2 regions of the Microbacterium sp. Bi128 genome follow, and region 2 is predicted to be linked to the other one. Evidence: riboswitches for the same ligand, from Rfam matches in the RefSeq annotation. Region 2 holds a riboswitch; the other holds the start of a gene.
The links. A riboswitch is a leader RNA that binds a small molecule or an ion and turns the genes downstream of it on or off. The one in region 2 is predicted to bind S-adenosylmethionine.
Positions count from the first base shown of each region.

Region 1: linked by a shared signal. The riboswitch ahead of LQV45_RS23390 (aminotransferase class V-fold PLP-dependent enzyme) and the one ahead of LQV45_RS17520 (methionine ABC transporter ATP-binding protein) in region 2 are both predicted to bind S-adenosylmethionine.

Region 1 is NZ_CAKKMM010000590.1:116-2,934, reverse strand. It holds partial or broken gene rsgA (GTPase RsgA) at 1-479, shown strand, start outside; gene hisN (histidinol-phosphatase) at 556-1,386, shown strand; SAM riboswitch class IV at 1,464-1,577, shown strand; partial or broken gene LQV45_RS23390 (aminotransferase class V-fold PLP-dependent enzyme) at 1,612-2,819, shown strand, end outside.
Region 2 is NZ_CAKKMM010000299.1:451-4,986, reverse strand. It holds partial or broken gene LQV45_RS17525 (methionine ABC transporter permease) at 1-412, opposite strand, end outside; gene LQV45_RS17520 (methionine ABC transporter ATP-binding protein) at 405-1,214, opposite strand; SAM riboswitch class I at 1,354-1,444, opposite strand; gene LQV45_RS17515 (CoA-binding protein) at 1,542-1,967, opposite strand; gene acs (acetate--CoA ligase) at 2,275-4,500, shown strand; partial or broken gene LQV45_RS17505 (LLM class flavin-dependent oxidoreductase) at 4,511-4,536, shown strand, end outside.

The sequences.
Region 1 (2,819 bases), on a different contig from region 2:
CGGTATCCCAGCTGCGCGACTACCTCGACGGCAAGGTCACCGTGATGCTGGGCCATTCCGGCGTCGGCAAGTCCACCATGGTCAACGCCCTGACCGGGGCCGAGCGGGCCACGGGAGGCGTGAACGCGGTAACCGGCCGCGGCCGCCACACGTCCTCCTCGGCACTGGCGCTCAAAGTCAACGATGCCCCGGCCGGCAGCTGGATCATCGACACCACCGGCATCCGGTCCTTCGGCCTGGCCCACGTGGACCCGGACCGGATCCTGCGTTCCTTCCCGGACCTGGAACCCGGCACCGATGATTGCGAACGCGGCTGCAAGCATGACTCCACCGCCGTCAACTGCGGCGTCGACAAGTGGGTTGCGGCCGGGCACGCGGGGCCCTCGGGACCGGCCAGGCTCGCGTCCCTGCGCCGGCTGCTGGGCACGGACCCGCGGATGGAAGCGCAGGAAACCAAGGAACTGGGCACCGTCTCCTAGCCGGACCGGCAGCGGGGCGGCGGCGCCGAGCCGCGGCCTCCCGCCCGGCGGCCCGGTTTGACGGTAGTTTGGAACCATGAGCCAACCCGCTTCGAGCTATAACGATGACCTGCGCCTTGCCCATGTACTGGCAGATTCGGTCGATTCCCAGACCATGAGCCGCTTCAAGGCGCTCGACCTTCGGATCGAGACGAAGCCCGACCTCACACCCGTCACCGATGCCGACAAGTCCGCGGAAGAGGCCATCCGCGGCCAGCTCTCCCGGTCACGTCCGCGTGACGCGGTCCTGGGCGAAGAGTTCGGCAGCTCGGGCCACGGTTCCCGCCGGTGGATCATCGACCCGATCGACGGCACGAAGAACTTTGTCCGCGGCGTCCCGGTCTGGGCCACCCTGATCGCCCTCGTCGATGAGGGCGAGCCGGTGGTCGGCGTCGTCAGCGCGCCGGCACTGGGCAAGCGCTGGTGGGCCGCCAAGGGTGCAGGCGCCTACACGGGCCGCTCGCTCGCCGCCGCCACACGGTTGAAGGTATCCAACGTCTCCAATCTCGAGGACGCCTCGCTGTCCTACTCCAGCCTTGGCGGCTGGAAGGAACGCGGGAACCTGGATGAGTTCCTGGGCCTGACCGAGGAAGTGTGGCGGACCCGCGCCTACGGTGACTTCTGGTCGTACTGCCTCGTGGCCGAGGGCGCCGTGGACATCGCCTGCGAACCCGAGCTGAATCTCTACGACATGGCCGCCCTGGTGCCGATCGTGACCGAGGCCGGCGGCCGCTTCACCTCGCTCGAAGGCGAGGACGGCCCCTTCGGCGGCAACGCCCTGGCCACCAATTCGATCCTGCACTCGGAAGTCCTCAATCGGCTCAACCCCGGACTCGACGACCTCTTTCAGGCCCACCCGAACAACTGATCCGCGCCCGTAATATTCCGCTTCACAATCGGCGGCCGCCTTTTCCCCGGCTGCGCCGATGTCCTACGCTCGATGCAGGTCACGAGTGCCAGCGCTAAACCCCGGTTTGCTGGCCGGCAACCCTCCAGTCGCGGTGGGGTGCCCCGGGTGACGACCTGGCCGGTCCGGAACGGACCCGGCAAGCGCGGATTCCCACGGTGTGGGGTCCTGTTCGAGTGAGGTCCCATGACAACTGCCATTTTCCCCGTTGCCCCTGAATTCCATGCACGGCTTGCCCTCGCGGCCCGCCCGCTGGCAGCCGTCACCGGGGCCGAAATCCAGGCCCCGCTGATCACCGGCGGCCACGCGCGCTACGCCAACCTCGACTACGGCGCCTCCGCCCCGGCCCTGTCCGTGGTCTCGGCCTACCTGAACGAAATCCTGCCGTACTACGCAAGCGTGCACCGCGGCGCCGGCTACGCATCACAGATCAGCACCTCCGTCTACGAGAACGCCCGGGACATCGTGCGGGACTTCGTGGGCGGCCGGCCCGGCGATTCCGTGATCTTCACGCGCAACACCACCGATTCCCTGAACCTGCTGGCCGGCTGCCTGCCGCTGCGCGACGGGCGGCCCGCGGGCGAGGTCCTCTACCTCGACATCGAACACCACGCCAACCTCCTGCCCTGGCAGAATGTCCCGCACCGCAGCGTCGTGGCCGCCGCCACCCTCGCGGCCACCGTGGACCGCCTGCGCGACGAACTCGCCCGCGGCGGCGTCAGCCTGTTGGCCGTCACCGGCGCCTCCAACGTCACCGGAGAGATCCTCCCGATCCGGACCCTGGCCGCACTGGCGCACGAATACGGCGCCAGGATCGTTGTCGACGCCGCGCAGCTCGCCCCGCACCGGCGGATCAATATCGCCGCGGACGACGTCGATTACCTCGCCTTCTCGGGACACAAGCTGTACGCCCCGTTCGGCGCCGGCGTGCTGGTGGGGCGGACGGACTGGCTCGACGCCGGCACCCCGCACCTGGCCGGCGGCGGCGCGGTCCGCGATGCCCGGCTCGACTCCGTCAGCTGGACCACGGGACCTGCCCGGCACGAGGGCGCCTCGCCGAACGTCCTCGGCGCGGCGGCCCTCGCCCGCGCCACCCAGGTCATTGCGGCCCTGGACCCGGAGCAGTGGCAGGCCCACGAGGACGCCATCCGGTCCTTCCTCGTCGGGGGCCTCCAGGGCATCGAGGGAGTAACCGTGCACCGGATCTTTGCCGATTCGGCTTCCGATTCTTCCTCCGCTTCTTCCACTGGAGGCGATCAGCCGGACACCGGCACGATCGGCGTCGTGAACTTTTCCGTGGAAGGCTACGACGCCGGACTGGTGGCCGCCTACCTGTCGGCCGAACACGGCATTGGCCTGCGCGACGGCCGCTTCTGCGCCCACCCGCTGCTCAA
Region 2 (4,536 bases):
GGACGATCTGGGACCTGCTGGCGCCCATGGACCGTGCCGCTTCGACCACTCCGCCGCCGAGCTGGCTCAGGTTCTGTTCCACGAAGCGGGCGAAATACGGAATGGCGTTGAGGGTCAGCGGGACAATGACGGCGGCCGTGCCGATGGTCGTGCCGACAATGAACCTGGTCACGGGAATGATCGCGATCAGCAGGATCAGGAACGGGAACGAGCGGAGCAGGTTGACCAGCCCGTCCAGGACCCGGTGCAGCTTTGGCCTGTGCTTGAGCCCGTTGGGACCGATGGAGTAGAGCAGGACACCCAGCGGTGTCCCGAGCAGCACCGCCAGCGGGATAGCCACCAGCAGCATGGTGAGGGTCTGTCCCATGGCGACGCCGATTTCGGGCAGGACTTCCAGGATGCGGTCAAACATTGATCAGGCCCTCCGACGCGGCTGTGGTGTGGGTGCCCCTCCCGGAGCGGTCCAGCTGGATCTCATCGGAGACCAGGTAGCGGCCGATCGACGTCGCCGGGTGGAAACCGGGGCGCTGGAGTTCGGCGAGGTCGAACTGCTCCACCACCCGGCCTTCTTCCATGACCGCGACGTTGTCCGCGATGGCCTTGATGACATTCATCTCGTGGGTGACCACCACGATTGTGATGCCGAATTCGGCGTTGACGTCGGCCAGGTATTGCAGGACCGATGACGTCGTCCGGGGATCCACGGCCGACGTCGGCTCGTCACAGAGCAGCACTTTGGGCCCGGTGGCAAGGGCGCGGGCGATCGCCACCCGCTGTTTCTGGCCCCCGGAGAGTTTGGCCGGATACGTTCCCGCTTTGTCGGCGAGGTCCACGATTTCCAGGGTTTCGGCGGCCCGCCGCCGGCGTTCCGCCTTCCCGACGCCGGCGAACTTCAGGGACAGCTCCACATTTTCCTGGGCCGTGAGGTTGTTGAGGAGATTGAAGTGCTGGAAAATCATGCCGATGTCATGCCGCTTGGTCCGGAGCTCGGCGTCGGACAGGGTCACCAGGTCCACGCCGTCCACCAGGACGCGGCCCGACGTCGGGCGCTCGAGGAGGTTGATGTTGCGCAGCAGCGTGGATTTGCCGGCGCCGGAGAACCCGATGATGCCCTGGATGGTGCCCCGCCTGATGTGCAGGCTGACGTCATCGACGGCCGTGAAAGGTCCCGCGGCCGAAGCGAATGACGTGCTGACGTTCTGGATCTCGATCACAGGCCCCCACCTGCTCGGGGCCGCGGCGCTGCCGCTGTCTGCGTGTTCATGATTTCCTCCGGGCTCGCCCGAGGAAAGCCCTGGGTCCTGGCTTCCGGGCAGCGCTGAGCGAAGCCGGGGAGCCTCAGAACACAGTGGTTCTCCATCGGTCCTGGCGGTAGCACCGTCCTCAAAGGAGGGGGTTGCTGCGGCGTCACGGAGCCAGATCTCTCAGCCGCTCGGGATGGTTACGAGTCCATCTCACACGGCAGGAGGCCGGATACAGAAAAAGCCGGTCACATTTTGTAACCGACTCTTCCCGATCTGTTGATCGTCATTCCCGGGCCGTTAGATGCCCACGCGCCAGCCTTCGCGGGCGGGGCACGCGTTCACGACGACGTCCAGCCCGGCGGCCTTGGCCCGGTCCGTCGCGGCGTCGTCGAAGACGCCCAGCTGCAGCCAGACGGCCTTGGCGCCTACTGCGATGGCCTCGTCTATGACTGCGCCCACCCTGTGGGAGTTGACGAAGCAGTCCACGACGTCGATCGGGTGCTTCTCCGCCGGGATGTCAGACAGGGAACGGTACCCCTTCTCGCCGTGGACATCGTCGCCCGGAAGGTTGACCGGAATGATGGTCATGCCCATCCGGTCCCGGACATAGAGGGAGACCTCATACGCCGAGCGCCATTCGTTGGTGGTGAGGCCGACCACCGCCCACGTGCCTTTGGTTCGCATGAGGCGGTCAATGACTGCCGGATCGTTAACATGGGCCATGCATCAACCTTACTCCTGCGACCTTTCCGGGCAATTGTCGAATAAATGAATGATTTGGGCAGGACCCACGCCGGGTGAACGAATATTACGGCGCTCCCGGACGCCGATTTTGCGGAATCGTGCATCTGAAGTTCTAGTAGGTAGTGACCATCCCGAGCGGCCGAGAGACCTGGATCGATGACGCCGCAGCAACCCCCCGGTGACGTGAGACGACCATTCCCACGCAACCGCTCCGCCCTCCTTCGGTGAAATTCGAGGGAGCCGGAGCAACCAAGGGTGCTACTGCCAGGACCGATGGAGTGCAGCAATGACCCCTGAGAATTCTTCCGCCCTGCCCACCTTTGCCCGGACTGCGTCCGAGGCATTCCCACAAACCACTTCGGACGCGACGGCGAACGAAGCAGGGCTGCGTGACGCGCCCGGCTCCTCTCGCGGCTCTTCGGGATGGTCCCTGAACGAGTCCACGGACGGCGCAGTGCACGGCGTCCCCGCCGATGGGCCGGCGCGTCACCGCAGCAGCACCTTCGGAAACCACCTTCCCCGGCACGGCGGCGCCGCGACCGCGGGAACTGTCCAGGCAGAGACGGTTGCGTTCTGGGAAACCCAGGCTCTCCGCCTCGACTGGGCGGACCTGCCCGGCGGCGCGACGGAGCAAACCAAGCCCTGGCACACCGCGCACCGCCGGGTCCCGGCCGACGTCGAGGCCGGCACCGGACCTCAGATCACCTGGTTCGAAGGGGGCAGGCTCAATGTCGCCTACAACTGCGTCGACCGCCACGTAGCGGCGGGGCGCGGAGACAAGGTGGCCCTGCACTTTGAGGGCGAGCCCGGCGACCGCCGTGCCGTCACCTACGCCGAACTCCAGCGCGAGGTCTCCAAAGCCGCCAATGCCCTCCTGGATCTCGGCATCACCAAGGGCGACCGGGTGGTCATCTACCTCCCCGTCATCCCCGAAACCGTGATCATCACCCTCGCGGTGTCCCGGATCGGTGCCATCCATTCCCTGGTCTTCGGCGGATTCTCCGCCGAGGCCCTGAAGTTCCGGGTGGAGGACACCGGCGCCAAGCTCCTGGTCACCACCGACGGCCAGTTCCGCCGCGGCACCGCCGTGCCGGTCAAGGACAACGCGGACGCCGCCGTCTCCGGCGACAACGCCATCGAACACGTCCTGGTGGTCAACCGGACCACTCCCGCGGACGAGCTGGACACCGTCCCGATGACCGCCGGCCGCGATGTGTGGTGGCACGACGCCGTCGGCACCGCCTCCGAGACTCACGAAGCCGAGGCGTTCGACGCCGAGACGCCGCTGTTCATCATGTACACCTCCGGCACCACCGGCAAGCCCAAGGGCCTGGTCCACACCTCCGGCGGCTACCTCACACAGGCGTCATGGAGCTTCGAGCACCTGTTCAGCAGCCCCGACCCCGCGCTGCGGGAGGAGGACGTGCACTGGTGCACGGCCGACCTCGCCTGGGTCACCGCGCACACCTATGAGCTCTACGGCCCGCTCTCCAACGGCGCCACGCAGGTCATCTTCGAGGGCACGCCCAACACCCCGCACCCGGGCCGGCACTTTGAGATCATCGAACGCTACGCGGTCACGCAGTATTACACCGCGCCCACCCTGGTCCGCTCCCTCATGGGCTGGTTCCCGGACGGCGTCCCGGACACGTACGACCTCTCCTCTATCCGTCTTCTCGGCACGGTGGGCGAGGCCATCAACCCCGAGGCCTGGCGCTGGTTCCGGACCAACATCGGCGCCGGCACCGCCCCCGTGGTGGACACGTGGTGGCAGTCCGAAACCGGCGCCACCATCCTCTCCCCGGCACCGACGGACGCCGCGTTCAAGCCCGGCTGCGCGGCCCGCCCGCTGCCCGGCGTCAGCACGCGCATCGTGGACGACGCCGGCAACACGGTGCCGCCCGGCGTCCAGGGTTTCATCGTGGTGGACTCCCCCGGCCCGGCGATCGCCCGGACGGTCTGGGGCAACCCGCGCCGCTACTTCGATTCGTACTGGCGCCAATACGCCGAGCAGGGCTGGTTCCTCGCCGGTGACGGCGCCAAGTATGACGACGACGGCGACATCTGGATCCTCGGGCGGGTGGACGACACCCTCAACGTCTCCGGACACCTGCTCTCCACCATCGAGGTCGAATCGGCGCTCGTCGCCCACCCGGACGTGGTGGAGGCCGGCGTCTGCCCGGTCGCGGACGCAAAGACCGGCCACGCGATCGTCGCGTTCGTGGTGCTGAAGGATTCGGCGGCCGCCCCCGACATCCAGGGTGTGCTGAAGGCGCACGTCGCGAAGCAGATCGGCCCGATCGCCAAGCCGCGGGACGTCGTCGTCGTTCCCGACGTGCCGAAAACCCGCAGCGGCAAGATCATGCGCCGGCTGCTGACCCAGCTGTTCGAAGGCACAACGCTCGGCGACACCACCTCGCTGCAGAACGAACCATCCATCGCGGGCATCCAGGATGTGCTGCGCGACCGCGCCGCGGAATTCCTGGCAGCAGCAAGCCCCACCCGGAAGTAAAGGAACACCCATGACTGAGATCAGCAACGTCGCCCG